Regions from separate parts of the Peptostreptococcus equinus genome, predicted to be linked through region 2. Evidence: predicted binding sites of a transcription regulator. Region 2 holds the regulator's gene; each other region holds the start of a gene.

Region 1 (10,527 bases), 290 kb from region 2:
TCAAATGCCATTTGGTGCTATAGGAAGCGAACCTGATGACAAGGAATTGATGCCAATAGCCGAAAGAGTTATAGTAAAAAAATAGTAAAAAATTAATTGCTATTTAATAAAACTAAAATAATTATACCAACTGTGATTTAACACATATATTATTAAATTATTAAAAAGGACCGCTAGTCGGTTCTTTTTTGTTATAATTGATATAAGTAAAATATAAATTAATAGGAGGTATTTTTTATGAATCAAAATAATAATACGTACTTAAGATATGCATACTATGCCGTTTTTTCTTATTCTATAATAATCGGTTTTTCTTTCCTATTTCTTAAAACCGCACTAAAATTTGGAAATCCATTATACCTTCTATCTCATAGATTTTTGTTGTCATTTTTATTTTTATGCCTTATTAATAAATTAGGTATAATCAAAATTAATCTACAAAAAAAAGATTATATAAAAATTCTGCCTCTTTCTTTATTTTATCCACTGTTATTTTTTGCATTCCAGCAATTTTCACTTATTTATATAACTTCTTCATTAGGTGGTATAATACTTGCTACTAGCCCTATATTTACTATGATACTAGCAAGCATATTCCTAAAAGAAAAATCTACTATAATTCAAAAATTTTCAATATGCCTTTCAGTTATTGGTGTTATATATATATCTATAAAATCTGGTATCAGCCTAGGATCAGGTCTAGAATTTGGAATTTTTCTAATGCTTATTGCAACTATTGCTCTATCCATTTATAATATTTTATTAAAAAAATATCTGAATCAGTATGATATAATTTCAATAGTTTTTGCAATCGCTCTATCAGCTTTTCTAAGCTTTGCAATAATTGCCTTGGTAGAAATTTTTAAAAGTGGTGATTTTAAAAACTATTTTTTACCTTTTACAAATAAATATTATTTATTTTCAATATTATATTTGGGAATTTTATCCACATCATTAACATCTATTTTAACAACTTTTTCATTATCTAGAATCAAAGCTTCACAGGTTTCAGTGTTCTCTAATCTATCTACTTTGATTACCATACTGGCAGGTATAATTTTCTTACATGAAAATTTTTACTATTTTCATATTATAGGAAGTATTTTGATTATATTAGGTGTTATTGGCGCTAATATAGGCAAAAAGAAATAGTGTACCCATACAATATTTATAATTAATCATTATAATTGTATTTGTCTTTATTATATAATATATTATTATTATAATTACTTATATACGGAGGTAAAAATGAAAGCGAATAATAATAAAAATAAATTCACAACTAGGGATTTAGTTATGTGTGGTGTATTGATGGCTCTTACAACTGTTATGACAATAGTTGTTCAAATACCAGTGGTCGGATCAAGTGGATATGTAAATATGGGTGATAGTGTTGTTTTGTTTACTGCCCTATATCTTGGCAGAAAGCATGGTGCAGCTGTTGGTGGACTTGGATCTGCCCTTGCAGATATAATATCTGGATATGCTGTTTATGCTCCTTTGACTTTCATAACTAAAGGATTAGAAGGATATATTTGTGGCTTAATATCACAAAAAATATCTGGAACAAAAGGAAATATTTTAGGTACTCTTGCTGGGGGTATAATAATGGTAAGTGGATATTTTATAGGTGAAATATTCATGTTTGGAATGAAGGCTTCAATGGCTGCCATTGGACCAAACGCTATTCAAGCGACATTTGGTATTATAAGTGCCTTGATAATATATGCAGGAGTTAAAAAAGCCATTAAGAATTAATAATTTCTTAGGAGGTAAATAATGGAAAATAAAAATTTTATACGTGAAGAAAACAGAGTATATTTAAATGATGATAATGGTAATATGATTGCTGAGATTGATTTTCCCTTAGAAGGAGAAAATCTAGTAAATATTAACCATACATATGTATCTTCTGTTCTTAGAGGCAAAGGAGTTGCTGGACAATTAATGGAAAATGCAGTAGATATAATAGAAAAAAATGGCTGGAATGCAAAGACAAGCTGTAGTTATGCACAGTCTTGGAGAGATAAACATCCAGAAAAGAAGGATTTATTTGTTTAACAATCTAAATCTTTAAAGCTATTTATTTTTTTAAATCAATATTAAATAAAAAAACTATAGTTATGGACAAGTCATTTACTATAGTTTTTTTATTATTAGGAAAATCTTATAATACATTTGAAAACATAATATTTATCATTATTTTTTCATTAAAATACTTTCTATTAGCTCTTGCATTTCATTCAAAACACTTCCGCCTTTTATAACCTCAAACTTAATTCTATTCTTATCCAACTTAGATATTTCATTTTTTAAACTATCTAAATTTCCATTATAGTCTTTTGAAAATTCAAGTTCCTTGCTAATATAATCGTGAAATGCTTGTATTGAATTCAAATTATTGAAGTTTATAGTTATTTTTCTCATTTATTATACATACCCTCCATAAATCACATAACTAAAATATACTTTCCTTCTATCTATAATAAAAATATTATAGTCACTATTACAAGTAGAATCTCTATATTGATTTTAACATTAAATCACTAATAATAGTTGAAAAAATATAAAGTTTTTAGAAAAATAAGTTTAAAAAATGAAGTCGTTTAGGAAAACGACTTCATTTTTTTGTTTTATCTATTAAAGCTAATTTTATTATGTTTTTACTTTAATACATGAATTCATTATTGATTAAGCACTAACATCATAATTTTATTACTTCTATTTATATATTCATTTAGTTGATCAGGATTCAATTCTCTATTTGATAGAATTGCCAAATCTGCAATCTGAGAACAAATTAAATCAACTTTTTCTTTATTAGATGGATCTTTACTCATATCTAATAATTTTACTATTACTGGAGATTTTCTATTAACAAGTAAACTCTGCTTTTCTTCAAAGTCCATACCAGCCATACCCATAGCTTGGAACTGTTCTTTCATCTGAGCCATTCTAATACTATCTTCATCTACAGTGACCATAGCTGTCATATTTTTGTCCTTAAAACTTTCTACCTTATAATCTGAAAGTTTTTCACCCAAAACATTTTTAAATATCTCTACTATTTCTTGGTCAATTTCTGAATTTTCTTCTTCTGTGCTTGACATTATCTTAGAAATATCTGAATCTATTCTTGCAAATTTTAACATATTTTCTAAATTATTTTCTTCTGTATTTTCTATACCATTATTTGACATAGATTCCTTATATTCTATCAATCCCATAAACGGTGTATCAAGTGTATTATCCATTACTATAGCATTTAGTCCATTAGTTTTAAATTGCTTTATATATTGTGCTTGCTGATTAATATCTGTTGTATAATAAACAGTATTTTCATAGTTATTTTCTTTTGCATCCTTTAGATACTCTGATAATGTAATATGTTTAGAGTCAATATCTTTATATAGTATTACTTCTTTAATTTTGTCATAGAATGATTCATCCTTCAAGCATCCATACTTTATAAACATATGGATATCATCCCAGAATCCCTCGAAGACTTCTCTTTCATTCTTAAACAATGATTTTAACTTATCTGCTACTTTCTTCACTATATGCTTAGAGATTTTACTTACATCTTTATCATTTTGAAGGAAAGATCTAGACACATTTAGTGGTAAATCAGGACAATCTATCACACCCTTTAATAATAATAAAAATTCTGGTATTACTTCTTTGATATTATCTGCAACAAATACCTGATTATTAAATAATTTTACCTGTCCTTCCACTAGTTCATATTCATTTTTTAATTTAGGGAAGTATAAGATTCCCTTCAAGTTAAATGGAAAATCCACATTTAAATGTATCCAAAATAGTGGATCTTCATAAGTCTTAAATACTTCTCTATAAAAATTCTTGTAATCTTCATCGCTACAATCTTTTGGAGATTTCATCCACAATGGCTGAGTATTGTTTATAGCTTTAACTTCTTCTATTTCATCTTTATCTGAATTATTATTTTCTTGACTAGTAACTTCAGAGTCTGATTCACTCATATCAATGCTATTATCCTGAACATTTTCTAAGAATATTTCTACTGGTAAGAAATAACAATATTTATTTAATATCTCTCTTAATTTATATTCATATAAAAATTCATCACTATCTTCCGCTATAGTCAAAGTTATTTTTGTACCATGCTCTATTCTATCACCTTGTGATAGTTCAAATTCCATACCATCTTCTGATTCCCATTTCACTGGCTCAGAACCTTCTTCAAATGATAGGGAGTCAATCTGAACTTTTTCTGCTACCATGAAAGCTGAATAAAATCCCAGACCAAAGTGACCTATTATATCATTTGATTCATCCATTTTATCCTTGTATTTATTTACAAAATCTTCTGCCCCAGAAAATGCTACTTGATTTATATATTTCTTTATTTCTTCAGCAGTCATACCTATACCATTATCCTCAAATGATATAGTTCTTTTATCTCTATCCACAGCTACTATTACCTTATATTTATCTTCAAGATTTGCCTGTCCCATAGAAGCCAATCTTTTATGCTTTGCTATTGCATCACAAGCATTACTTACCAATTCTCTTACAAAAATATCTTTATCTGAATAAAGCCATTTTTTAATTATTGGAAATATGTTTTCGGAATGTATTGATACTTTACCTTTTTCTAAACTCATATATTAAATCCTCCATAAAATATTATTTTATATAAATAATTTTAACACTTTTTATTATCACTGTCAATTGTTGAGTGCTAAGTTGCTAATATGCAATTTTTGTAGCTTTTAATTTTTATCTTTATTCCTTAATTTTTTATTGGGTTTCTTAAAAAAATCTTATGAAGTCTAAAGCTTTTATTAATTATAGGAATTATTATAACCTTTGTCGTTTTCTTATGGTATAATTTCTATTATACTCAAATACAATGATAATAAGGAAATATACTATGAAATTACCAAAGAAAATTTTCAATATTAAAATATTTACGATACTTGCTTTGACTATAGTTTCTTTACAACTAATATTGCTAAAAACTGGATATTTTAGCAATGATGCAGATAATAAAGAATATGCAGAAATACAACATCCACTAGAAGACAAAAAAACTATTAAAGATGGAGTTGTTGTAGATAACAAAAAAGATAAAAAAGATATCACCGAGAAGGTTTTTGAAAAAAACACAAAAAAACAAAAAAAAATTTCAAAGAAAAATAAAGACAATTACTATACAATTGGTGATATGGTTCAAGTTCCAAATAGGCTAAAACCTGTAAAAATACAGGCACCACCTAAAGGTATGGATATTGACAACATTGATCTTACTCCTGATTATATAAATAATAATGGACTTAATGAACCTTTCAAAGATTATGTAGTATTTTATCCTCAGCATCAAGATGATGAAGTTCTTTGGGCAGGTAGTGTGATCAGAGATGCTATTAACAGAAGAGGTGCTAGCCATGTATTTATTGCACTAGTGTCATCTGGTACTGGTCATAAGATGTTTAAAACTGAACAATTCAAAGGTATGAGCGACATAGAAAAAGCAGAATATAGAAATAGAGAATTTATTTCATCATGTCTTAGTCTAGGAATACCAAAAGAAAATATTATATTTATTTACAAAAAAAGAGATGATTGGAAGACAGATTTTAACTTAGAGAAAGAATTTGCTATTGAAATGGAAAACAAATATAAAAGTGTAACTCACTTCACTCATTCATACAAATATGATGATCATTTTATGCATAGAGCCAATGGTGAAACTTTATATAAATTATGGCAAAATGGACAAATAAAAGATCTTAGATTCTATCTAAAACCATTTTTAGTCAAGTATGTGGATGCCAGTACTAATACTTTAAATATATATTCAGCTTCTTCAAAAACTGATTATGATATGATAAGGCGTGCCTGTCAGGCTTATAAGTATACAAACGTTGAGAAAAGAAGGGCTGGAATAGGTTATAAGACGGATGGTCTAAGTTTTAACTCTTTAGTATATGATAAAAATGAAAAGTCCTATGTAATTATACAGTCTAATAAGACAAAAGGATAAAATAAATAATATTATTTATAAATATTATATATAAACAAAGAAGCGAAGGTAAAATACCTTCGCTTCTTTGTTTATAAATAATATTTATTATTTAGATAAGTTGTAGAATGACTTCAACTGATCATATTTTGAAGATTCTCCTACTATTTCTTCTATTCTTAATAACTGATTATACTTAGCTACTCTATCAGTTCTTGATGGAGCACCAGTCTTTATTTGTCCAGCATTTACCGCTACAGCTATATCAGCTATTGTAGTATCTTCAGTTTCACCTGATCTATGAGATATTACTGCAGTATATCCTGCTCTCTTAGCCATTTCTATAGCATCTAGAGTTTCAGTTAAAGTACCTATTTGGTTAACTTTAATCAATATTGAATTTGCTATACCTTCTTCAATGCCTCTTTCAAGTCTTTCAGTATTTGTAACAAATAAGTCATCTCCTACCAACTGTATTTTCTTACCTAATCTTTCAGTAAGTGACTTCCATCCATCCCAGTCTTCTTCATTAAGACCATCTTCTATAGTTATAATTGGAAACTCTGATACCCAGCCTTCAAATAAGTCTATCATTTCTTTTGAAGTAAGAGTCTTTCCTTCACCCTTTAATTCATACTTTCCGTCTTTATACATTTCAGATGCTGCAACATCCATTCCTAGCATTATGTCCTTACCTGGCTCTAGTCCAGCTCCCTTAATAGCTTCTACTATTAATTCTAGTGCTTCTCTATTTGAGTCAAGGTTTGGAGCAAAACCACCTTCGTCGCCTACACCACAAGCTAGTCCTTTTTCTGCTAAAACTTTCTTTAATGAATGAAATACTTCAGCACCCATTCTAAGACCTTCAGCAAAAGATTCAGCTCCAACTGGTAATATCATAAACTCCTGAACATCTACATTGTTGTCAGCATGTTCACCACCGTTTAATATATTCATCATTGGTACAGGTAGTTGCTTAGCGTTAACTCCACCTATATACTGGAATAATGGTAACCCTAGTTCGTCAGCTGCTGCTCTAGCTACTGCCAAAGAAACACCTAAGATAGCATTTGCACCTAACTTACCTTTATTAGGAGTTCCATCTAATTCTATCATTAGATTATCTATTCCTGGTTGATCAAAAGCATCTAAGCCTTCTACTTCTGGAGCTATTATATCATTTACATTATCTACAGCTTTCTGTACTCCCTTTCCAAGGTATCTGCCCTTGTCTCCGTCTCTAAGTTCAACAGCTTCAAAAGCACCTGTAGAAGCTCCTGATGGAACAATCGCTCTACCCATTGCTCCACTTTCTAGTGCTACTTCAACCTCAACTGTTGGATTACCTCTTGAATCTAAAACTTCTCTTGCATATACTAATTCTATAACTGACATATATATCTCCTCTCGTCATAAAAATTTATCGTCCCACTGGGATATTTTTTTATAATTTATAAATATTATAACACAAAGCCTTAAAAGTAAAATTAATTATTCTTTAAATTTGTGTAATTTATCTTATGTAAAATAACAAGTTTATTGTAATTAAAATTTATCTTATCCTACTATTAATGAGTGACCAGCCATTTCGACTGGTTTTTCCATCTTCATCATTGAAAGTACTGTAGGAGCTAAGTCACAAAGTCTTCCATTTTCTAATAGTTCTTTACCTACAAATTCTTCACCTACTACTAAGATTGGCACTGGATTTGTAGAATGAGATGTGACTGGTCTACCATTATCATAATCTATCATATACTCGGCATTACCATGATCAGCAGTAATTATACCACTTCCTCCTATAGATAAGATTTTTTCAAATAGTTTTCCTACACATTCATCTACAGTTCTAATAGCTTTTTCTGTTGCTTCTACATTTCCCGTATGACCTACCATATCAGGATTAGCAAAATTCACAGCAATAAAGTCATATTTATCTTCATCTATAGCCTTTAATAATTTTTCCAACAATTCATATGCTGACATTTCTGGCTGTAAATCATAAGTTGCAACCTTTGGAGATGGAATTAATAGTCTATCTTCATTTTTATATGGTTCTTCTTTACCACCATTAAAGAAAAATGTAACATGCGCATATTTTTCAGTTTCTGCTGCTCTTAACTGATTTTTACCATTATTAGAAAGGTATTCACCTAATGTATTTTCAATATCCTGTGGACCAAAGGCAACAGAAACTTCTTCAATAGTCACGTCATACGTAGTCATACAAACAAATACACTTTCCATATTTGTTCTTATAAATCCATCAAAATTCTTATCAACTATAGATCTTGTAATTTCCCTTGCTCTATCTGGTCTAAAATTAAAAAATATTACTGAATCATTTTCTTCTATTTTACCTATAGCTTCATCATTTTCAACCATAACTGTAGGTTCAATAAATTCATCATTTATACCCTTCTTGTAAGACTCTTCTACACAAGATAGAGCAGATTCAGCATGATTACCTTCTCCTTTTACAAGAGCATTGTATGCTTGTTCAACTCTATCCCATCTCTTATCTCTATCCATTGCATAGTATCTGCCACATACACTGGCAAATTTACCTACACCTATTCTATTCATATATGATTGCATATCTTTGACAAAGTCAATTGCACTTTGTGGATCTGTATCTCTTCCATCAGTAAATGCATGGACAAATACCTGTTCTACACTCTCTCTTTTTGCCATATCAAGTACGGCTTTTAAGTGATTTATATGTGAGTGAACTCCCCCATCTGACAACAATCCCATTATATGTAATTTATTATGTCTAGCATTTTTCATCGCATGCTTTAATTCTATATTTTCGAAGAACTCTCCATCTTCTATCGCTTTACTAATTCTAGTCAAATCTTGGTATATTATTCTACCGGCACCTATATTTGTATGACCAACTTCTGAATTTCCCATTTGTCCCTCTGGTAAACCAACATCCAATCCACTTGCAAATATATGCGTGTGTGGATATTTATCAGTCAATGCATCAAGATTAGGTGTGCCAGCACTAACTATAGCATTCCCTACTATATTATCTGTACAACCAAAACCATCCATTATAGTTAAAACTACTGGCTTTTTCATAATACACTTCCTTTTCATTTACTTTTTAAATTACTAAAAAACATTTTAATAATTTATTACACTTCATAATCAACTATTAAACATATCACTTAAAATATAATCTAGTGTATTAAAATTTTAATAATCCTAGGTAATCATCTGCCTTTAATGATGCTCCACCTACTAGAGCTCCATCTATATCTGACATTGACATTATCTCTGCTACGTTAGCTGGCTTCACTGATCCTCCATATTGGATTCTAACTTCTTGAGAAATATCACCAAACATATCTTTTACTACATTTCTTATATATGCTATTACTTCATTAGCTTGTTCAGAAGTTGCAGTCTTACCTGTTCCTATAGCCCAAATTGGTTCATATGCAATTACTACCTTAGCAATATTTTCCTTAGAAACACCTGACAATCCCTTTTCAATTTGAACTTTTACCTTTTCCATAGTTTTGTTTGCTTCTCTTTCTTCAAGAGTTTCACCACAGCAAAGTATTGGATTAATTCCTACTTCAATAGCCTTTAAAACTTTTTTGTTGCAAGTCTCATCAGTTTCACTATAGTATTCTCTTCTTTCAGAGTGTCCTATTATTACGTAGTCCATTCCTATTTCCACTAGATTTGCTGGTGCGACTTCACCAGTAAATGCACCTGATTCTTCATAATGCATATTCTGTGCACCAATTTTTATATTTGTTCCATTTGTAGCTTCTTTTAAATCTTTCAATAATGTGAAAGGAGCACATATTAATACTTCAACATCTCCTTCAGTTTTTCCTTTTATTGCTTCTATAAATTCAAGACCTTCTTTAATAGTCTTATTCATTTTCCAGTTACCTGCTATTATAGGTTTTCTCATAATTATCTCCTAATCTTTTATTTATTGTCTAACGCTGCTATACCAGGAAGTTCCTTACCTTCTAAAAATTCTAGTGATGCACCACCACCTGTTGATATATGGCTCATTTTTTCACCGAATCCCATTTGATTCACAGCTGCTGCTGAATCACCACCACCTATTATTGTAGTAGCTTCAGTATATGCCATGGCATCTGCAATTGCCTTTGTGCCTTTAGCAAAGTTTTCAAATTCAAACACACCCATAGGTCCATTCCATACTATAGTCTTTGATTCCTTTACAGCTTCTTTAAATAGTTCTATAGTCTTTGGCCCTATATCAAGACCCATTGAATCTGCTGGTACATCTCTATCTTCTGAAATATGAGGTGTAGCTTCTTCAGCAAACTTATCGGCATAAGTTACATCTATAGGTAGCAATAATTTAACTCCCTTTTCTTCTGCCTTTTTCATCATTTTCTTAGCATAGTCAATCTTATCTTCTTCTAATAAGGATGTTCCTATTTCATAACCCATAGCTTTTATAAATGTATAAGCCATTCCACCACCTATTATTAAAGTATCAACTTTTTCTAATAGAT
Region 2 (10,527 bases):
TACATTTATCAAAAGACCAGTTTATCAAATTAGAATTTTTAATTTTATCTTTTAAATATTTGGCATAAAATTTTGACACAGCATTATTTGCTCTTGGACTTGCATTTATAATCAAAGTTTTTTCTTGAATGCATATAGGATCATTATCAAAAGTATTAGCTAAGAAATTACGGCTTATACTTAAATATTCTTTTATATTATTATAATCATTTAAAAAGAAATTATTGTAGATGAAATTAATATAATTCATTTCATCTAATTCTGAGTTTTTATTAACCACAAAATGTTTGTTTACTTGATTTTTAATATTTAAAAATTCAATCTTATAATCCTTAATATAATAATTTTTACACATAGCTTTTACTTGCTCTTTGGCAATTTGCATTTCTTTATCTTTTACTTGGCCATAAAATATTATATCTAATGAAAAAGAGTGTTCGTATCTTTTCTCGTGTCTAATATCATCTCCAACAATATCCATAAACGTACCTAAATATCCAACACATCTGTCTATCAGCCTTTTAATAGGAAAAGAGAAAGTACCAAATTTTAACTCGCTTACAATGGTAACTTTATCGTATTTGGTCAAATTTGAAGCATAGCTATTTGCTTTGTCATTTAATATACATTTACCTGGAGTTCTAAACCAGCAAGATACGCATCCAGTACATGGTAAAATATTTTCGGCATATATTATGGTTTTATTATTTAGATTTGCATTATTGTAATGCTTTGTAGCTTCTATATTTGCATCAAAATCATATTTAGAATCATAAAGAATAGATTCTTTCAATAAGTCGCAATATAGGTGTTTTTTACATTCGTTTTCTAATATTAGTAGCTCCATAAAACCTCGTTTCTGCAATTTATAATAATTTAAAATGAAAGTATTGTTTTAATTATATAATAATTAACATATTAATTATATCAAATAATATAAATTTTAACGAAAAAAATATATATTTAATAAAATTATATAAAAAGTGTTGACACTAAAATTAAAACGTGATATAAATGTATTAAGAAGTTTTTAGCACTCCTAATAAGTGAGTGATAATAATTAAAGATTAAAGAGGTGAGGCTATGGATTTAACTGAAAGACAATTAAATATTTTAAAAGCCATAGTAAAAGACTATGTCGAGACCGCTGAAGCAGTTGGTTCTAGGACTATTTCAAAAAAATATAATCTAGGTGTTTCAGCTGCGACAATAAGAAATGAAATGTCGGACTTAGAAGACATGGGTTATTTAATTCAACCTCATACATCAGCAGGAAGAATACCTACACAAAAAGGTTATATCTTATATGTAGATTCTTTAATGAGTGGAAAGGAATTAGAAGATTATGAAAAAGAAATATTGAATAAATGTATTTCAAATAATTTTCAAAATGTTGACCAGTTAATTGATGAATTATCAAAGATTCTATCGATGTTGACAAATTATACGACAATAGCTGTTTATGATTCACACAGAGATAGCAGAACCATTAAATACATACAGTTGGTTAACTTATCAGATGATAAAATATTATTAATTGTTGTGGCAGACGATGGAGAAATCAAAAGTCAAGAGTTTACTACAAATGTTGATTTACCACAGGCAAAATTAAATGTAATCTCTACTAGTTTGTCAAATAAATTAGCAGGCAAGAGAATAAAAGATCTGGATGATGAAATGATTTCATTTATAAAATATGAAATAGGAGAGTATTCGGACATAGTAGATGATTTAGTTGATATGTTAAATAATGTATCAGCAGTGGATGATTTTAAAATGGCCATGAATGGTACTACAAATATATTCAACTATCCAGAATTTAACGATATGGTTAAAGCAAAGTCATTTTTGAGTATGCTTGAGGAAAAAGATCAAATTACAAAAATAATTGATGCTAAGGGTATACAAAAAGATAATTTAAATATAGTAATAGGAGATTCAGAGGATGACTTAGGAAGAAACTTAAGTATAATTACAGCAACTTATAACGTAGAAAATAATCTCCAAGGAAAGATAAGTTTTATAGGTCCAACGAGAATGGATTATTCAAAAGTATATTCTATTTTAAATTATATGAGTATATTGCTAGATGGCAATTGATAATAAAAAGTGAGGTGTATGCATTGGCTAATGAAAAAGAAGAGTTAAAAGACAAATTAAATGAAAAAACAGGAGCTGATCAAAGTTCAATAATAGAAGATGAAGAAAAAGTGGATAATGTAGATAATTATGAATCTGAATCAAAAAAAGAAATTGACATTGATTTAGAAGCTGAATCTGATAAGAATAAAGAGGAAGTTCAAGAAAATTCTACAGATGAAGAAGAAAATCAGTCAGAACCAGCGTTCAAAATTAAACAATTAGAAAACAAAATTGCAGAACAGGAAGATTCAATAAAAAGAATAAATGCCGAATATGCAAATTATAGAAGAAGGACAGCAGAGGAAAAATCCTCAATTGGTATTTTTGCCAATGAAAAGATAATGAATGAATTAATTCCAGTAATTGATAATATGCAAAGAGCTTTAGATGCTTGTGATGATAAAGAAAGCCAACTATATAAAGGCATAGAATTAGTATATAAACAGCTAGTAGATTCATTAAAAAAAGCTGGATTAGAAGAAATACCTAGCGAAATTGGAACAGAATTCGATCCAAACATGCATATGGCTGTAATGCAAGAAGCTAGTGAAGAATTTGAAGCAGGCAAAATATTACTGTCACTTCAAAAAGGGTATAAATTAGGAAGTAAGGTGCTAAGAGCCAGCATGGTAAAGGTATCTTGTTAGTAAGCAATTATAGTAAAACTATAATTAGATATAAAATTATAATAATATTAGAGAACATAAGAGTTTATGGAGGTTAAAAGATTATGGGAAAAGTAATAGGAATAGATTTAGGTACAACAAATTCATGTGTAGCAGTACTAGAAGGTGGAGAAGCAACAATAATACCAAATAATGAAGGTATGAGAACTACCCCTTCAGTAGTAGCTTTCACTAAAGATGGAGAAAGGATAGTTGGTGAACCAGCAAAGAGACAGGCAGTAACAAATGCAGATAGAACAATAACATCAATCAAGACTCATATGGGTACTGATTATAAAGTGGATATAGATGGAAAATCATACTCACCACAGGAAATTTCAGCAATAATTTTACAGAAATTAAAATCAGATGCTGAAGCATACCTAGGTGAAAGTGTAAGTGAAGCAGTAATCACTGTTCCAGCATACTTTACAGATGCACAGAGACAAGCAACTAAGGATGCTGGTAAGATAGCAGGACTAGATGTAAAGAGAATAATAAATGAGCCAACAGCTGCATCATTAGCATATGGTATGGATAAGTTGGAAGATGAAAAGAAAATATTAGTATTCGACTTAGGTGGAGGTACTTTTGACGTATCTATACTTGAGATTGGGGATGGTACTTTTGAAGTACTTGCGACAGCTGGTAATAATAAGCTAGGTGGAGATGATTTTGATCAGATAGTAGTAGATTACCTAGCAGAAGAATTTAAGAAGGCTGAAGGAGTAGATCTTAGAAATGATAAGATGTCTTTACAGAGATTAAAAGAAGCAGCTGAAAAGGCTAAGAAGGAACTTTCTTCTACAATGAGTACAAATATTAATTTACCATTTATCACAGCGACTGCTGAAGGTCCAAAGCATTTAAATATGGATTTAACAAGAGCTAAATTTAATGAATTGACTGCTGAATTAGTTAAAAAGACTATGGAGCCAACTAAGCAGGCTATACAGGATGCTGGAATATCAGTAAGTGAAATAGATGATGTTTTATTGGTAGGTGGTTCAACAAGAATACCTGCAGTACAGGATGCAGTAAAGAACTTTATTAGCAAGGATCCACATAAGGGTATAAATCCAGATGAATGTGTTGCAGCTGGTGCTTCAGTGCAGGCAGGTGTATTAACAGGTGAGGTTAATGATATACTACTACTTGATGTTACTCCATTGTCACTAGGTATTGAAACATTAGGTAATGTATTTACAAAAATAATTGAAAGAAATACTACTATACCTACAAAGAAATCTCAAGTATTCTCAACAGCAGCAGATAATCAAACAGCAGTTGATATACATGTGTTACAGGGTGAAAGAGCTATGTCTTATGATAATACAACTCTAGGTAGATTCCAGCTTACAAATATACCACCAGCAAAGAGAGGTGTACCTCAGATCGAAGTTACTTTTGATATAGATGCTAATGGTATTGTAAACGTAACGGCTAAGGATTTAGGAACAGGTAAAGAACAGAAAATAACAATAACTTCAAACACTAATATGTCAGAAGAAGAAATAGACAAGAAAATCAAAGAAGCAGAAGCAAATGCAGAAGCTGATAAGAAGAAAAAGGAAAAGATTGAAGCAGTAAATCATGCTGAATCATTAGCATATCAGACAGAACAGACTCTAGCAGAGGCAGGAGATAAGATCAATGCTAACGATAAGAGTGATATAGAAGCATCTATAGCAAAGGTTAGAGAGGTAAAAGATAACCAAGATGCAAGTGTAGAAGAAATAAATGCAGCTGTAGAAGAATTAATGAATAAATTCCAAAAGATTTCTCAGGAATTATATTCACAGGCCCAAGCTCAAGGACAGCCAGAAGCTGACCAAGCTGATCAGTCTCAGAGTCCAAAAGATGACAATGTAGTTGATGCTGACTTTACAGAAGTTGATGACGATAAATAAATCATCGACAATAAAAATAAGTAAAGGAAGGTGTAGTTTTGGCGAATAAAGACTATTATGCTACTCTGGGTATTTCTAGAGATGCAGATGATAAAGAAATTAAAAAAGCATACAGGAAAATGGCTATGAAATATCATCCGGACAAAAATCCGGATGATAAAGAAGCCGAAGAAAAATTTAAAGAAGTGAATGAAGCTTATGAAATTTTATCTGATGCTGAAAAGAAAAATATATACGACCAATATGGTTCAGATGCAGTAAATGGCCAAGGAGGTTTTGGCGGAGCTGGCGGTTTTGGAGCCGGTGGATTTGAAGATATATTTGATATATTTGGTTCTGCATTTGGCGGAGGCTTTGGTGGATTCGGTGGCGGTAGTGCCAGAAGAAGAGGACCAATGCGTGGTGATGATATAAGACAGAGTATAACAATTGACTTTAAAGATGCTGCATTCGGTAAAAAACTTTCTATTAAGATTAATAGAAATGAAGAGTGTAGTAAGTGTCATGGATCAGGTGCAAAGCCAGGTACATCTAAAAAAACATGTTCAACATGTGGAGGAACAGGTACAGTAAGAGATGTAAAGCAAACACCATTTGGTAATATTGCTTCTACAAGAACTTGTCCAACATGTGGAGGAACAGGAGAAATAATAGAAGAGCCATGTGATAAGTGTCATGGTAAAGGCTATACAAGAAAGACTAAGACGATAGATGTTGATATACCAGCAGGTATAGATGATGGACAGATTATTAGATTAGCTGGACAAGGTGAATATGGTGAATTAGGTGGTCCAAGAGGAGACTTGCTGATCATAGTCAATGTTAGAAATGACGATATATTTGAAAGACAGGGATTTGATGTATATGTAGAAATGCCAATATCTTTTGTACAGGCAGCTCTAGGTGATGATGTACTAGTTCCAACAATAGATGGTAATGTAAAATATTCAATACCAGAAGGAACACAAACAGGAACAGTATTTAGATTAAAAGGTAAGGGTATACAGAGATTAAACTCTACTAGTAGGGGCGATCAATATGTGAAGGTAAATGTAGAGGTTCCTACTAAATTATCAGATAAGCAAAAAGATTTATTGAAAGAATTTGCTAAAGAATCTGGTGGAGAAGTATCAGGCAATAAAAAGAAGTTCTCACAAAAGATAGAAGAATTTTTCACAAAATGAAAACAATCTCTGACATTATCAAGTCAGTGAGCATTATAAGAAAAAAGACAAAATATAGGTAATTCCTATATTTTGTTTTTTTTTTTACTTCATTTACATTGATTATTAATAAATGATATAATAAGTAGATAAGTTAATAGGAGGTTATTATGAGTAGTTCATGGATTGAAATAAAGATAAATACGACAACAGAAGCTGTAGAAGCTATTACAAATATACTTTTTGAAAATGGTGCTCAAGGAGCTATGATTGAGGATCCAAAAGACTTTAAATTCCAAAAGACCCATGATTATGACTGGGATTATGTGGATGAAGATATGCTAAAACATGAGGATGACTCAGTTTATATAAAGACTTATATATCAGAAGAAAGAGATATCTTATCTTTTATAGAAAATATCAAGCTTAGAATTAATGAGCTTACAAGTTTTGGTCTTGATATAGGTAAGGGTAGTATTGAAACTGATAAAGTTAAAGAAGATGATTGGGCTCATAATTGGATGAAATACTATAAACCTACTAAAATAGGAAAAAATATTGTTATAAAGCCTGAATGGGAAGATTATGAGGCTGATGAAAATGATATAATATTAGAAATGAATCCAGGAATGGCTTTTGGGACAGGAAATCATGAAACAACAAGTATGTGTATATCTAATTTGGAAAAATATGTTAAAAAAGATTTTACTGTATATGATATAGGTTGCGGTAGTGGAATATTGGGAATAACTGCTGCAAAATTAGGCGTAAAACAAGTATTTGCAATAGATATAGATGCTATGGCGGTAAAAGTGGCAAAAGAAAATATTGAGAAAAACAATGTTGGTGATATAGTTACTGCAATAGTTGGAAATTTGGCTGATGAAATTGATAAAAACAAAAAAGCTGATATAATTGTAGCAAATATTATAGCCGATATAATAGTATTCCTAGCAAAAGATGTTAAAACATATTTAAAAAATGATGGTATTTTTATATCATCTGGAATAATTCATGCTAAGATAGATGAAGTGGTTCAATCGTTAGAAAAAGCAGGGTTTGAAATATTAGAAGTAGAAAAAAAGGGAGAATGGGCTTGTGTTATAGCCAAATAAATTATGGATAGATTTTTTGTCAAAGAAGAAAATATTGATATAGAAAATAAAAAAATGTTTATTGAAGGTGAAGATGTAAAGCATATATCCAAAGTATTGAGGTATAGTATTGGGGACAAACTCGAAATATGTGATGGAAAAAATAAGGAATATATATGTAGCATAGCTGATATAAGCAAAAATATAATAGAGCTTCAGATAGAAGAAAAAGTTGGTATTAATAGAGAATCTAATATACAAGTAGTCATATACCAAGGCTTGCCAAAGAGTCAAAAGATGGAGTATATTCTTCAAAAACTTACAGAAAGCGGCGTATATGAAATTGTATTGGTCGATACAAAAAGGTCAATAGTTAATTTAGACGATAAAAAAATGGATAAAAAGTTTGAACGTTGGGAAAGAATTGTATATGAAGCTGCCAAACAATGCAAAAGAGGAATTGTACCAAAGATAAGAGGTATATTGACCTTTGATCAAGCAATTGAGGATATGAAAAATAATGATTTCAATATTAGCCCATATGAAGAAGAAAAATCTATGGGGATAAAAAAAATCCTTAAAAGTGATGAATGTAGGCAATCTATGAATAAGGAAAAAGCTAAAATAGGTATTTTTATAGGACCAGAAGGCGGATTTGAATGCCAGGAAAATGAAAAAATAAAAAAATCGGGAGCTAAATCTGTAGCTATGGGACCGAGAATATTTAGAACAGAAACAGCTTGTGTGATTGCTACAGCAATTACTTTATACGAGTTAGGTGATATAGGAGGAAATTAATTTTGAAGAAGGTAGCGTTTTATACCTTGGGATGTAAAGTAAATCAATACGAAACAGAAGCTATGTTAGAGCTTTTTGAAAAAGGTGGATATGAGGGTGTAGAAAGTGAAGAATATGCAGATGTATATGTCATCAATACATGTACCGTAACCCATATGTCAGATAGAAAATCAAGGCAGTATATAAGAAGAGTTAAAAAGAAAAACCCAAATGCTATTATTGCTGTAGTCGGATGTTATTCTCAGGTTTCTCCAGAGGAAATATTAGATATAGAAGATGTAAATCTTGTAATGGGAACAAATGATAGGAAGACAATAGTAGAGAAGGTCAATGAAATAAATTCTGAGTCTAAGTTAAGTACAGTAGATGATATTATGAAAGTCAAGGAATTTGAATCAATAGAAATAAAACAGACAAATGGTAAGACTAGAGCATTTATCAAGATTCAAGATGGTTGTGATAGATTCTGTTCATACTGTATAATACCTTACGCTAGAGGGAGAATTAGATCTCGTAAATTAAGTGAAATTTTAGAAGAAATAAATATGTTGGCACAAAATGGATATAAGGAAGTAGTGCTTACAGGTATACATGTAGCTTCTTACGGCAAAGACCTAAGAGATGAAAAGATAGGTTTATTAGATGTTATAAAAGAGGTTGACAAGGTAGAAGGAATTGAGAGGATTAGGCTTAGTTCAGTAGAACCTATATTATTTACAGACGAATTTGTAAATGAAATATGTAGGATTGAGAAATTGGCTCCACACTACCATTTGTCTTTACAAAGTGGATCAACAGACACATTAAAGAGAATGAATAGAAGATATACAGCAGATGAATATAGAAATATAGTGAATGTTCTAAGAGACAGAATAGATGATGTTGCGATTACTACAGATGTAATAGTTGGTTTTCCAGGTGAAAGCGATGAAGAATTTGAAGAAACTTTGGAATTTTTAAAAGAAATAGAATTAATGCATATGCATGTATTTAAATATTCACCTAGAAAGGGTACACCAGCAGCTACCATGAAGGATCAAATAGATCCACAAGTAAAGCAAAAAAGAAGTGATATTATACTAGAACTATCAATAGAAAATTTTAAGAAATTTGTTAACAATCAAATTGATAAAGAGCATAGAGTCCTTTTTGAAGAAAAAGATAGAGATGGTTATTATGAAGGTCTTACAGACAATTATATTAGAATAAAAGTAAAGTCAGAAAAAGATATACGCGGAAAATTACTAAAAATAAAAATCAAAGAAATATGTGATGATTATTGCATTGGTTATTTAGTTTAATCATAAAAATTTAAATATATTACTAGGAGGCTTTAATATGATAATTACAACAACAGGAAATGTGGATGGAAAACAGGTAGACCAATATGTTGGAATAGTATTTGGCGAAGTTGTATCAGGTGTTAATATGTTCAAAGATCTAGGTGCTGGACTAAGAAACATTTTTGGAGGAAGAAGTGGTAGCTATGAAAATGAGCTATTGATGGCAAGAGAAAACGCATTAAAAGAAATGGAAGAAAGAGCAAGAATTTTGGGCGCAGAAGCTGTTATAGGCGTAAAAATGGATTATGAAGTACTAGGCGCTGATAATGGCATGCTTATGGTTACATGTTCAGGAACAGCTGTAACATTTAGATAAGAAATATATTTTAACTAAATAAAATAAAATTAGTAAAAAGGAGATTTTTTATGGATTGTATTTTTTGTAAAATAGCAAGTGGAGAGATTCCAAGTTCTATGGTATATGAAGATGAAAAAGTTGCAGCATTTAGGGATTTATCACCAGTTGCACCCCAGCATATATTAGTGGTGCCTAAAAAGCATTATGATAGCCTTGAGGATATACCTATGGATGAAATGGATATAATATCTGATATTCATAGAGCAATTAGAAAAATAGCAGAACAAGAAGGTTTTAATGAAGATGGATACAGAATAATTAATAACTGTGGTAAGAACGGTGGCCAAGAGGTACCTCATATACACTATCACTTACTAGCAGGAAAAAAGCTTACAAAATTAGTTGTAGACTAAGTAAAATAATAAAAAAAATAAGTGAAAAGCTCTCTACATGATATAAATATTACTGAAAAGTATTGTAATATAATCGTATATAGAGTATAATGTTATGGTGTTAATATAATTACGGTTATTACACAAATCGCTAATTGTAGGGAGGTGAAACAAATGTCAGAAGTAAGAGTAAGAGAAAACGAATCATTGGATAGTGCGCTTAGAAGATTTAAGAGACAGTGTGCTATGTCTGGCATAATGTCAGAAGTTAGAAAAAGAGAACACTATGATAAGCCAAGTGTTAAGCGTAAGAAAAAAGCAGAAGCAGCTAGAAGAAAAAACGCTAAAAGATAGTAATTAAGAAGAGGTGAAGGGGATGTCCCTTAAAGAAAGACTACAAGAAGATTTAAAAACTTCTATGAAAAACAAAGATAAGATCAAAAAATCTGTTATTACTTTAGTTAGAGCAGCTATTAAGCAGCAAGAAGTTGACAATAGAGTTGAACTTAATGATGAAGAAGTAATGACTATAATTTCAAAACAGTTAAAGCAAAGAAAAGACTCTTTAGTCGAATTTGAAAAAGCTGGAAGAGAAGATTTGGTCGAAGAAACAAAATCTGAAATACAAGTTTTGCAAGATTATCTACCTCAACAATTAAGCGAAGAAGAATTAGAAAAAATAGTAATTGAAACTATTTCTGAAGTAGGTGCTACATCTATGA
Region 3 (10,527 bases), 460 kb from region 2:
TAAATATCGTCTATTATTTATAAATGACTGCTTTAATCCTAATTTATATATTAAAGAATCTATATCATTCTTATCTTCTAAAGAATCTGTATACAAAATTTTCTTTATAGCTTCAACTGTATTTTCATCCCAAAAGTATCTTCCTGTATCACTTCTCGGAATTAAAATATTTTCTTTATCTATTAATTTATATAAATATGACTTAGAAATGTCTAATTCTTTTATTATATCAGCAACATTAATACTTGCCATCTTTATTCCTCCTTGCCACATTTTAATCTATTTAGTAGACATTATAGCATATAATTCCTTATTTTTATATATTTTAGAGAAAAAAACAGATGCTATTAGCATCATAAATTTATTAACATTTTGTATTAACATGTATTCACCCTCTTCCTCAATAAGTACTTTTAGATGATTGAGTACATTGAAAAAAGCCCTAGCTGTGTTAACAGCTAAGGCTTTTTGAACAGTGCGAAAATCGCTAAAATTACTTATATCTTACTCCCATTCGATAGTTCCAGGAGGCTTACTTGTTATGTCATACACAACTCTATTAACTCCCTGACACTCATTGATTATTCTATTACTTATTCTTTCCAATACTTCATAAGGTATCTTGTACCAGTCTGAAGTCATTCCATCACTTGATGCTACTGCTCTTAGTCCTACTAGGTGGGCATAAGTTCTTTCGTCACCCATTACTCCAACTGTCATTACATCTGGAAGTGTTGCAAATGCCTGCCAAATTTCTTTGTATAGGCCAGCTTTTCTAAGTTCGTCCATGTATACAGCATCAGCTTCTCTTAGGATGTCGCATTTTTCCTTTGTTACTTCACCTATTACTCTGATTCCAAGACCTGGGCCTGGGAATGGATGTCTAAAGATCAAGTTTTCTTCTATTCCTAATTCAAGACCTATTTTTCTAACTTCGTCCTTGAATAATTCTCTTAATGGTTCTATTATTTCCTGGAAATCTACATCTTCAGGTAATCCACCAACATTGTGATGAGATTTGATTGTTGCAGAGTCTCCGTTACCACTTTCAACTACATCTGGGTAAATTGTTCCCTGTACCAAGAATTCCATCTTACCAAGCTTCTGAGATTCAGCTTCAAACACCCTGATGAATTCTTCACCGATTATTTTTCTCTTAGCTTCTGGTTCTGTAACTCCCTTTAATTTTCCTAGGAATCTGTCTTCTGCATTGACTCTAATTAGGTTCATGCCGAATTTTCCTCTGAATATTCTTTCTACGTCGTCCCCTTCGTTCTTTCTAAGTAGACCATGGTCCACGAATACGCAAGTAAGGTTGTCACCTATTGCTCTGTGCATTAGGGCTGCTGCAACTGAAGAATCTACTCCACCACTTAGGGCACATAGGGCTTTCTTGTCTCCAACCTTTGCCTTTATTTCTGCTACCTTGTCTTCTATAAATGAACTAGTTGTCCAATCTCCACTTACCTGACAAATCTTGTACAAGAAGTTTGTAAGTATTTTGTCCCCTTCTAGTGAATGTTCTACTTCTGGGTGGAACTGAACTCCGTATAATTTCTTTTCTACATTGTGCATTGCTGCTACTGGACAGTTTCCTGTTGTTGCAGTTACTTCAAATCCATCTGGTGCCTTAGATATATAATCTGTATGGCTCATCCATACTTGATTTGTGCTTAGGCCTTCAAATATTGGAGAATTTCCATATTCTATCTTTGTTTTTCCGTATTCTCTTGTCATATTATCACCCTTTTGAACTGTTGCTCCAAGTAGGTGAGCCATCAACTGGTCTCCATAGCAAATTCCAAGAATAGGTACTCTCATTTCGAATATTTCCTTAGATATCTTTGGAGAGTCCTCTAAATAGGCGCTGTTTGGTCCTCCAGTAAATATTATTCCCTTAGGATTTTTTTCCTTTATCTTTTCTATTGGTGTAGTATATGGTAATATTTCACAATATACATTATTTTCTCTGACTCTTCTAGCTATTAGCTGGTTATACTGACCGCCAAAATCTATTACAAGAACTATCTCATGCTTCATATTATTCTCCCTTCACATATTTAAAATTTCTACTTTATACATACGAATTATTATATCATATTTTCTTTGCAATTATCTACACAAAATGTAAAAGACCGCTTAATTTATGTCTTCTCTCATAATTAAGTGGTCTTTTACATTTACTATTTTATTTTTAACTAATTTAATTTAATTTGGCTACTATTATTATTTCCCCAAATACCTTTTTTAAACAAGTAAAAGTAAATTTTTAAACTTTTTATTATATTATTGTTATACCACCATCTACGTATATTATCTGTCCAGTTACATAGCTTGATGCGTCTGATGCCAAGAATAATAAAGGTCCATTTAATTCACCTTTTTTACCTGGTCTACCTGCTGGATTAATTGCATTATAGTGATTTAAAAATTCTTCTGACTTGAATAAAGTTCCAGAAGTCATTTCTGATTCAAATAATCCTGGCCCTACTGCATTACAAGTAATTCCATACTGGCTGTGGCTGGCTGCTATTCCCTTTGTAAGACCTACAACAGCTGATTTTGAAGCATTATATGCATGTCTTATAAATATAGAACTCTTGTCTGCTATTTTTGCATTTACTGATGCCGTATTTATTATTTTGCCATAATTTTGTTCTTTCATTATTGGTAGTGCATATTTACAAGCAAGATAGATTCCTTTTACATTAGTGGCCATCATCTTTTCCCAGTCACTTTCTGACATATCATCGACTCCACCTCTAAGGGCAATACCTGCATTATTAAATAATATGTCCACTCTATCAAACTCTTTTATAATTTCTTCAAAAGCACTTTTCACATCTTCTTCTACACTTACATCACATCTAATTGTGATTACTTTTCTTCCATATTTTTCTTCTATTTCCGTTGCTACATCAGCTAGTTTTTCCTCTCTTCTAGCAAGTAGAGCTAAATCCGCTCCATTTTCTGCAAATGCTCTCGCTGCATCTGCACCCAAGCCACTTGATGCTCCTGCTATTACTGCTATCTTCCCCTCTAAATTAAACAAATTTTTCATCGCCGTTCTCCTTTATCAATATAAATTCTCATATTTTATTAATACCACAAATTATAATATTTCTAACAAATTTTATTTTTAATTAATTATTAGCAAAAATAAGACTAGTCAAGGCAATCATTAACCTTAACTAGTCTATACTTTGTTTAACTAAGTTTATTTATTCGCAATATATTATGATATTACATCATTGGAGGCATTCCGCCACCCATTCCCGGCAACTCTGTAGTATCCATATCTGCTATTGCAGCCTCTGTTGTTAAAAATACTCCTGCTATTGATGCTGCATTTTGTAGCGCTGTTCTACTTACTTTTGTAGGATCTACTATACCTGCATCTATCATATCTACATATTTTTCATTTAGTGCATCGAATCCTGTTTGAAAATCTGAACTTATTACATTTTGAATTATTACAGATCCTTCTAATCCGGCGTTATGAGCTATTTGTCTTAGTGGTTCTTCAAGAGCTCTTCTTATTATCTGTGCTCCTAATTTCTCTTCACCATCTAAAGTATCTACCAAGGCATCTACTGCTGGTATTGCACTTACAAATGCTGTACCACCACCTGCTACTATACCTTCTTGTACGGCTGCCTTTGTAGCATTTAGCGCATCTTCTATTCTAAGTTTTCTTTCTTTCATTTCAACTTCTGTAGCAGCTCCTACCTTTACTACTGCTACTCCACCTGATAGTTTAGCCAGTCTTTCTGATAGTTTCTCTTTGTCAAATTCTGAAGTTGTTTCCATTATTTGACGCTTGATTTGGTTTACTCTTCCTTCTATATCTGCTTTATTACCTGCTCCACCTATAATTGTAGTAGATTCTTTATTGATTTTTACAGTCTGTGCTCTACCCAACATAGATAATTCTACTTCTTTTAATTCAAAACCTAATTCAGTAGATACAAATCTACCACCAGTTAAGAATGCCAAGTCCTGTAACATTTCTTTTCTTCTGTCTCCAAAAGCTGGTGCCTTTACAGCTACTACATCAAATGTTCCTCTCAATTTATTTACTACTAGAGTCGATAGGGCTTCACCTTCTAAATCTTCAGATATTATAAGTAGTTTTCCACCTGTCTTTACTAGTTCTTCTAATAATGGTAATATGTCTTGTATATTGCTTATTTTCTTGTCTGTAATTAATATATATGGATTCTCTAATACAGCTTCCATTTTTTCAACATCACTTACCATATAAGCTGATACAAATCCTCTATCAAACTGCATACCTTCTACAGCATCTAATTCTGTGGCCATTGATTTTGACTCTTCTATAGTGATTACTCCATCTTTACCTACTATATTCATAGCTTCTGCTATTAATCTACCTACTTCTTCATCACCTGCTGATATTGCACCAACCTGAGCTATTTTTTCTTCAGTATTTATTTCCTTTGAGTTTTTCTTTATTTCTTCTATTGTAATATCTACAGCTTTTTGTATACCCCTTCTAAGTATTATTGGATTTGCTCCTGCTGTTACGTTTTTTAGACCTTCTCTAATTATTGCCTGTGCAAGTACTGTAGCTGTAGTAGTACCGTCACCTGCTACATCATTAGTCTTTGTAGCAACTTCTTTTACTAGCTGAGCTCCCATGTTTTCATACTTGTCCTCTAATTCTATTTCTTTTGCTATTGTTACACCATCATTTGTAATAAGTGGTGCTCCAAATTTTTTATCTAAAATTACATTTCTTCCCTTTGGTCCTAATGTAACCTTTACTGTATCTGCAAGTTTATTTACTCCATTTTCTAAAGCACTTCTCGCATCTTTTGAAAATTTAATTTCTTTTGCCATTTGTTTTACCTCCTTATACTAATACACCTACAATGTCTTCTTGTTTGATTACTATATATTCTTCGTTTTCTATCTTTACATCTGTGCCTGCATATTTATTGTATATTACCTTATCACCTATCTCAACTTCCATATCTATAGTATTGCCGTTTACTATACCTGAACCAACTGCTACTACTTCAGCAAACTGAGGAACTTCTTTTGCTGCACCTGTTAATATTATTCCACTTGAAGTTTTTTCCTCTGCTTCAACTTTTTTCAATACAATTCTATCACCTAATGGCTTTATTTTCATTTTAATTCCTCCTTTATATCTGTTCATTTTCTAATTAGCACTCTAGCTTATTGTTTGCTAACAGTATATTATTATTAGCTTAACAAAAGCTTAACTACATTTTAAATTTTTTCACTACTTACTTTATAATTTCTCACATCTTCACACAATTATACCTTTTCTTTATATTTTATAAAAGCGGTGAAAAAAGCCTTGAAATAGATTCTGTTAAACGAACTAATACATGCCTAGTTCTAAAATTTTCCATAATCAACTCTTCTGAATCATCTTGGTCCTCATAGAATTGATCAGTCAAATCATCAATTACTTCTTTGTCAAATATAAATGTATTTACCTCGAAATTAAGCATAAAACTTCTAAGATCCATATTTGACGAGCCTACAGATGCCAGTTCATCATCTACTATAACAACCTTTGAATGTATGAATCCTTTTTTATAAAGGTATACTCTACCACCTGCTCTCAATATATCTTCAAAGTATGAATAAGAAGCTATATTTACTATATAGTGGTCTATGACTTTTGGAAAAATTATTCTTACATCGACACCACTTAACGAGGCTGTCTCAATTGCCTTTAAAAGACTTTCATCTGGTATAAAATACGGAGTCTGTATATAAACTCTCTTCTTTGCCATTGAAATAGCTGAAAAAAATGCATAGTGTATTTCTTCCCACTTGCTATCTGGTCCTGAACCCACCACTTGCAGAGCAACATTTCCCTTGGTTTCAGAAATTCTAGGTGTATATTTCATATCTGATTTTATCTCACCAGTTGTCAAATACCAGTCTATTAAAAATATCATCTGTAGCATATGTGTTGCTACACCTTCAATTCTCATATGTGTATCTCGCCAGTATCCAAACTTTTTATTTTCTCCTAGATATTCATCACCTATATTTATTCCACCTGTATAACCCACTACGCCATCGATTACCACAATTTTTCTATGATTTCTATAATTCATCTGTCCACCTAAAGTTGGAAGCTTGGTTGGTAAAAAGGCAGCTACATGAACACCAGCTTCTTTTAATTCACTTAGGTATTTTCTATAAATTTTAAATCTCCAACAAGCAAAATCATCGTATAATACTCTTACTTCTACACCTTCTTTTGCTTTTTTGATTAGCATATTTTTAATCTTTTGACCTATATTAGAATCCTTGATTATAAAATATTCAAGATGTATATGCTCTCTAGCTTTTTCCATATCTCTTAGTAAATAGTAGAATTTTTCCCTTCCGTTTTTATACATTTGTACACTATTATTAGTAGTATAAGGAAACTTACCCATATTTAACAATAGTTTTATTACCCTTTGTCTTTCTGGTGTAAATCTATCTCCTAAGAGTTTTCCATCTATAAGCCTAGCTCTTTGTCTCATAACTATATTCTTTGAAACTTCCAAGTTTAGGAATAGATGTCTATCATTTAATTTTTTATTCTTTCTAGAAGCCTTGAATAGTTTATGCTTTCTAATATTCCTGCCAGATAATAGGTATAAAAATATACCTAAACCAGGTAACAAGAAAAACATCATAACCCATAGCAAGGTCTTGGATGGATCCCTATTTTCCAATAATATATTTAATGATATTATCGCTCCAATAAAATAGGATAAAGCAGTTATAAATACAATTATTTGCAAAACCAATCAAATCACCCTATTTCCCAATCTCCAACTCTCTTACATAATAAAATAAATATTGCTGGGCAAATCCTGCATCTTTTCCAAATAAATCCATACCATATTTTCTCATCTTTGGTAAGGACATGTCCTCAGCCTGATAAAATTCTTGTAGGACTCTTTTTACCCATACATCAACTGGAAAAGAACCATACTTTCTCATACCAAATAGACCTATACAATCAGCAACCTTTGCACCAACACCCTTGAATTTTAATAATTCTTTGTGGCATATATCCGCTTCCATAGCTACAAAGCTGGCTAGATCTATTTCATCTTCTATTACAGCCTTTGTAGTATAGTATATATATTTATCTCTAAATCCTGTCTTACAGTCTCTCAAATCTTCTATACTAGCCTCAGATAGTTCTTGTGGCGTAGGAAATGAAAAATAATGATTGCCATTATATTCACCCAAATCCTTACCATATCTCTCAGATATATTATTGATAGCTCTTTGAATCATAGGTATCCTATTATTTGATGATATTATAAATGATATTAACATTTCCCAACCATCTTGCTGAAGTATTCTAATACCCCAACCAAATTCAACTGCCTTAGCTAAATTTTCATCATGAAGTGCCAACTGATTTTTGATTGAGCTATAGTCTCTTCCTAAATCAAAATAGTCGTACCAAATATTTTCAAAGTCATACATATTAGTATTATCAAATATTATATCCTCGCCATCTCTTCTGACATTTAATATTTTTCCCATTGCAACACCAGTGTAAGACTCATCTCCATCTTTTATCCATCTAAAACACTGACCACAATCAAATATATGGCTAGGTTGAAAATCCTTTAGATTCTTTAACCTGAGTCCATTTTCAATTTCTTCAATTTCAAAATTATATTCTCTCATAATAAACCCCTTAATTCATTTTCTTTTTACAATCTTTTATTACCCACTATTCTCATTTTTATATGAGCAATATATTCAAATAGCTACAAATGTATACACATAACTATAAAATTGTGATATATTAATGTTTTTTAAGTCTTAATATGAAATTTATATATTTAAATAATAACAGATTTTGACACACTCGAACACACTTTTTCACACACTTTTTTGAGGTAAATTAACAAATAAACCTTGACTATTTTTTTAAAGTGATATTAAATAAAGATGTAATAGTTTTACCTATTGAATTTTTCATATTACCCAAAAAAATAGAATGTCCGAATTACTAGACATTCTATTTTTTTGGGTAATATTATTCTATGGAGTGTATATGTACGATCAATATATAAATAAAAAACGTTTATCAATATTTAAATGAGTTTTCTTTTTAAATTACCTCTGAAATTAATTAACTTTTGATACGTGCAAGTACCTACTGATGTATTTATACTTATATCATCCGTAACATCATTTAAGAAACCACAGTCGACATATATTTTACTTGCTACTATGTTAAGCATGTTGGCATAAGGTGTATTATATCCCCTATTATTTGATACATTCTGTATATCCTTAGCTAATTCTATTAACTTTAACTTATCGTAGTCACTAAGACCAGTTACATTAAAATATGTCTCTATCTTCTCTAATGATTCTTTAGAGTGTCTAATATGTTTCAATAACCCTATTGTCATCTCTTTGTTGAATGCAAACATATAATTTATTGTACCAAGTACACTTGAGTTATCCCTCTTAAACTTCTTTAATGAATCATTTTCTAACCTGTAACACCAAATATCATTTTTCTTTACTATACTACATATATTTTCCACAGATGTTTCTAACATTTCTGCTAAGTCTTTAGTAACCAACACTAAATCAGCACCATATCTTTTTACAGTAGGTTTATATTCTGTTGATTTACTAGTTGGTACTATCTGTTTTTCAGATTTAAAGTAATTATTAACCAATGCTCTTTGTACTGTCCAAGCTAAATCATCAGTAAATGATTTTACCAACATTAAATATCCTGTTTCTGTCAATAAAATTAATCCTCTTGGTGGAATTTTAAAGGAACGAATTCCGTACTTTTTAGTATTTTCAACTGTTGCAAGTATATAATCTTCACCTTCGATAAAATGTTTCTTATTTTCGCTAAAATTTCTTTTAGCTGTCCCTTTTGGCTCCCGTGTACATAGTCAATATCTGCAAATGTAACTACTCTTTGACCTTTCCACTCTTTTAATGTTATTTCTTGATTATTAATTTTTACTAAATTACTCATATTACATAGCTTTAACTATGAGACTTTAAACTTCACTATTCTACTTTATCTTGAATTACAAATAGTACATCTGTATATTTAGTTCTTATGGATTCATCAGTAGCTGGCTTCCATCTAAGCATACCAGCCTTTGAAAAATACATTTTATACTTTTCTCTTGCTCCTGTTTCTCCTTCATCTACAAATGCCATTGTAATTCTTGCTGCTAAAAATTCTCCCATTTCATTTTCTCCCTTCAATATAAATTTAATTTTATTAAAAATATCGCGACATATTTTAATCATTTTAGCCACCTGCTACTGTTATAGTTAATTCTTCCAATGCAGATGATAATGTATCAATTCTTGTAGCTTGTGCTACTATCTTTTTTTCTAACTCTTCTTTTTCTAATTGTTTTCTAGCTTGTTCTTTCTTTTCGTATTCAGCAATTATTTCTGCTTGTTTTTTTAGGTAAGTTTCAACAACAGCTGTATCTGTTTCTCCTGAAAAACCATCAGCTTTTAAATCTTCAAGCCAAACAATTAAAGAATCATTAATTAAAACTAGTGTTTTTTCTTTAGCTTCAGGATAATTTTCAAGCCATATTTCTTTTGAGATTTCTTTTAAATCTCTTTCTTTATCCCATATTTCAATCTTATTCATATTCAACCCCCTACTTCAATCTTGGATAAACAATGCCTAGCCAAGGATTATCATACACATATATTCTATTTCTGTTCATACATACTTTTGGAGTAAGTCCACCGCCTAAGTTATAGTCTATACCTTGTTCTTCTATAGTATATGTATCAAGATTAAGGATGGTCATTGTACCCATTATATGACTAAATATATAAATATATTTTCCAACTCCAATACCTTCCATAGTTGAAGATGAAGTCGCTTTTGGTATAGTCTTTGCATTTGTAGAAGTTCCTGTGACTGGATTATACTTATAAAGTACATAGTTTGACTGGTCTACTGAACTTTCTAGTAAGTATATATTTCCATTATAGAAGTGACCTATTGTCACGTTAGAGGTATTAGTAAATCCAAAATCTTTTATTAAAGTTAATGTCTTAGTCACCATATTTAGCTTATACATACGTCTTATACCTGGTCCTGGTGTATAACATATATATGCATCTGAACCATTATTGAAAACTCTAGTATTTTTTATGGAAACATTTAAAGTTGTAAAAACTTCTGATGTTTCATATCCAGTATCAAACTTGTATATTACAGTATTTCCAGTTGTTGAATCTGCACCTTTATAGTAGATATTCTCTTCATATGTGAACACAAAATCATCTATTGCACCCATAGTTGGAAGCCTACTATAAGGTGGAGATATATTTTTATTTTTTAACCCACCTACAGTATTAGTAAATGGGTCGTATATAAATACTTCTGTAACATTGTCTGATGTTGATGTTGGATTATAGAATATATACACCTTACCTCTACATGCAGATACTATAAACATATTTTCAGTAATTCCATTTATT

The links. The regulator HrcA, encoded in region 2, represses chaperone genes, less so after heat shock. The targets are predictions, from matches to a motif close to TTAGCACTCNNNNNNNNNGAGTGCTAA.
Region 1: a site for HrcA is predicted at 4,704-4,730, ahead of htpG (molecular chaperone HtpG). Genes of this name have one in related genera too.
Region 3: a site for HrcA is predicted at 5,193-5,219, ahead of O0R46_RS08360 (co-chaperone GroES). Genes of this name have one in related genera too.

Annotation. Positions count from the first base shown of each region.
Region 1 covers NZ_CP114052.1:1,519,229-1,529,755, forward strand. The annotation lists gene O0R46_RS07510 (nitroreductase family protein) at 1-85, shown strand, start outside; gene O0R46_RS07515 (DMT family transporter) at 238-1,152, shown strand; gene O0R46_RS07520 (ECF transporter S component) at 1,249-1,758, shown strand; gene O0R46_RS07525 (GNAT family N-acetyltransferase) at 1,780-2,061, shown strand; gene O0R46_RS07530 (barstar family protein) at 2,200-2,427, opposite strand; gene htpG (molecular chaperone HtpG) at 2,685-4,649, opposite strand; gene O0R46_RS07540 (PIG-L family deacetylase) at 4,919-6,031, shown strand; gene eno (phosphopyruvate hydratase) at 6,119-7,405, opposite strand; gene gpmI (2,3-bisphosphoglycerate-independent phosphoglycerate mutase) at 7,568-9,097, opposite strand; gene tpiA (triose-phosphate isomerase) at 9,207-9,947, opposite strand; gene O0R46_RS07560 (phosphoglycerate kinase) at 9,965-10,527, opposite strand, start outside.
Region 2 covers NZ_CP114052.1:1,225,790-1,236,316, reverse strand. The annotation lists gene O0R46_RS06175 (hypothetical protein) at 1-847, opposite strand, end outside; gene hrcA (heat-inducible transcriptional repressor HrcA) at 1,084-2,100, shown strand; gene grpE (nucleotide exchange factor GrpE) at 2,124-2,789, shown strand; gene dnaK (molecular chaperone DnaK) at 2,873-4,717, shown strand; gene dnaJ (molecular chaperone DnaJ) at 4,756-5,901, shown strand; gene prmA (50S ribosomal protein L11 methyltransferase) at 6,051-6,995, shown strand; gene O0R46_RS06145 (16S rRNA (uracil(1498)-N(3))-methyltransferase) at 6,999-7,772, shown strand; gene mtaB (tRNA (N(6)-L-threonylcarbamoyladenosine(37)-C(2))-methylthiotransferase MtaB) at 7,775-9,073, shown strand; gene O0R46_RS06135 (putative heavy metal-binding protein) at 9,111-9,431, shown strand; gene O0R46_RS06130 (histidine triad nucleotide-binding protein) at 9,482-9,826, shown strand; gene rpsU (30S ribosomal protein S21) at 9,980-10,159, shown strand; gene O0R46_RS06120 (GatB/YqeY domain-containing protein) at 10,182-10,527, shown strand, end outside.
Region 3 covers NZ_CP114052.1:1,686,352-1,696,878, forward strand. The annotation lists gene O0R46_RS08340 (DNA adenine methylase) at 1-252, opposite strand, end outside; gene guaA (glutamine-hydrolyzing GMP synthase) at 505-2,040, opposite strand; gene O0R46_RS08350 (SDR family NAD(P)-dependent oxidoreductase) at 2,282-3,061, opposite strand; gene groL (chaperonin GroEL) at 3,244-4,863, opposite strand; gene O0R46_RS08360 (co-chaperone GroES) at 4,877-5,158, opposite strand; gene cls (cardiolipin synthase) at 5,328-6,737, opposite strand; gene O0R46_RS08370 (DNA-3-methyladenine glycosylase family protein) at 6,823-7,713, opposite strand; gene O0R46_RS08375 (hypothetical protein) at 8,127-8,798, opposite strand; gene O0R46_RS08380 (hypothetical protein) at 8,804-9,040, opposite strand; gene O0R46_RS08385 (hypothetical protein) at 9,076-9,324, opposite strand; gene O0R46_RS08390 (hypothetical protein) at 9,326-9,682, opposite strand; gene O0R46_RS08395 (hypothetical protein) at 9,693-10,527, opposite strand, start outside.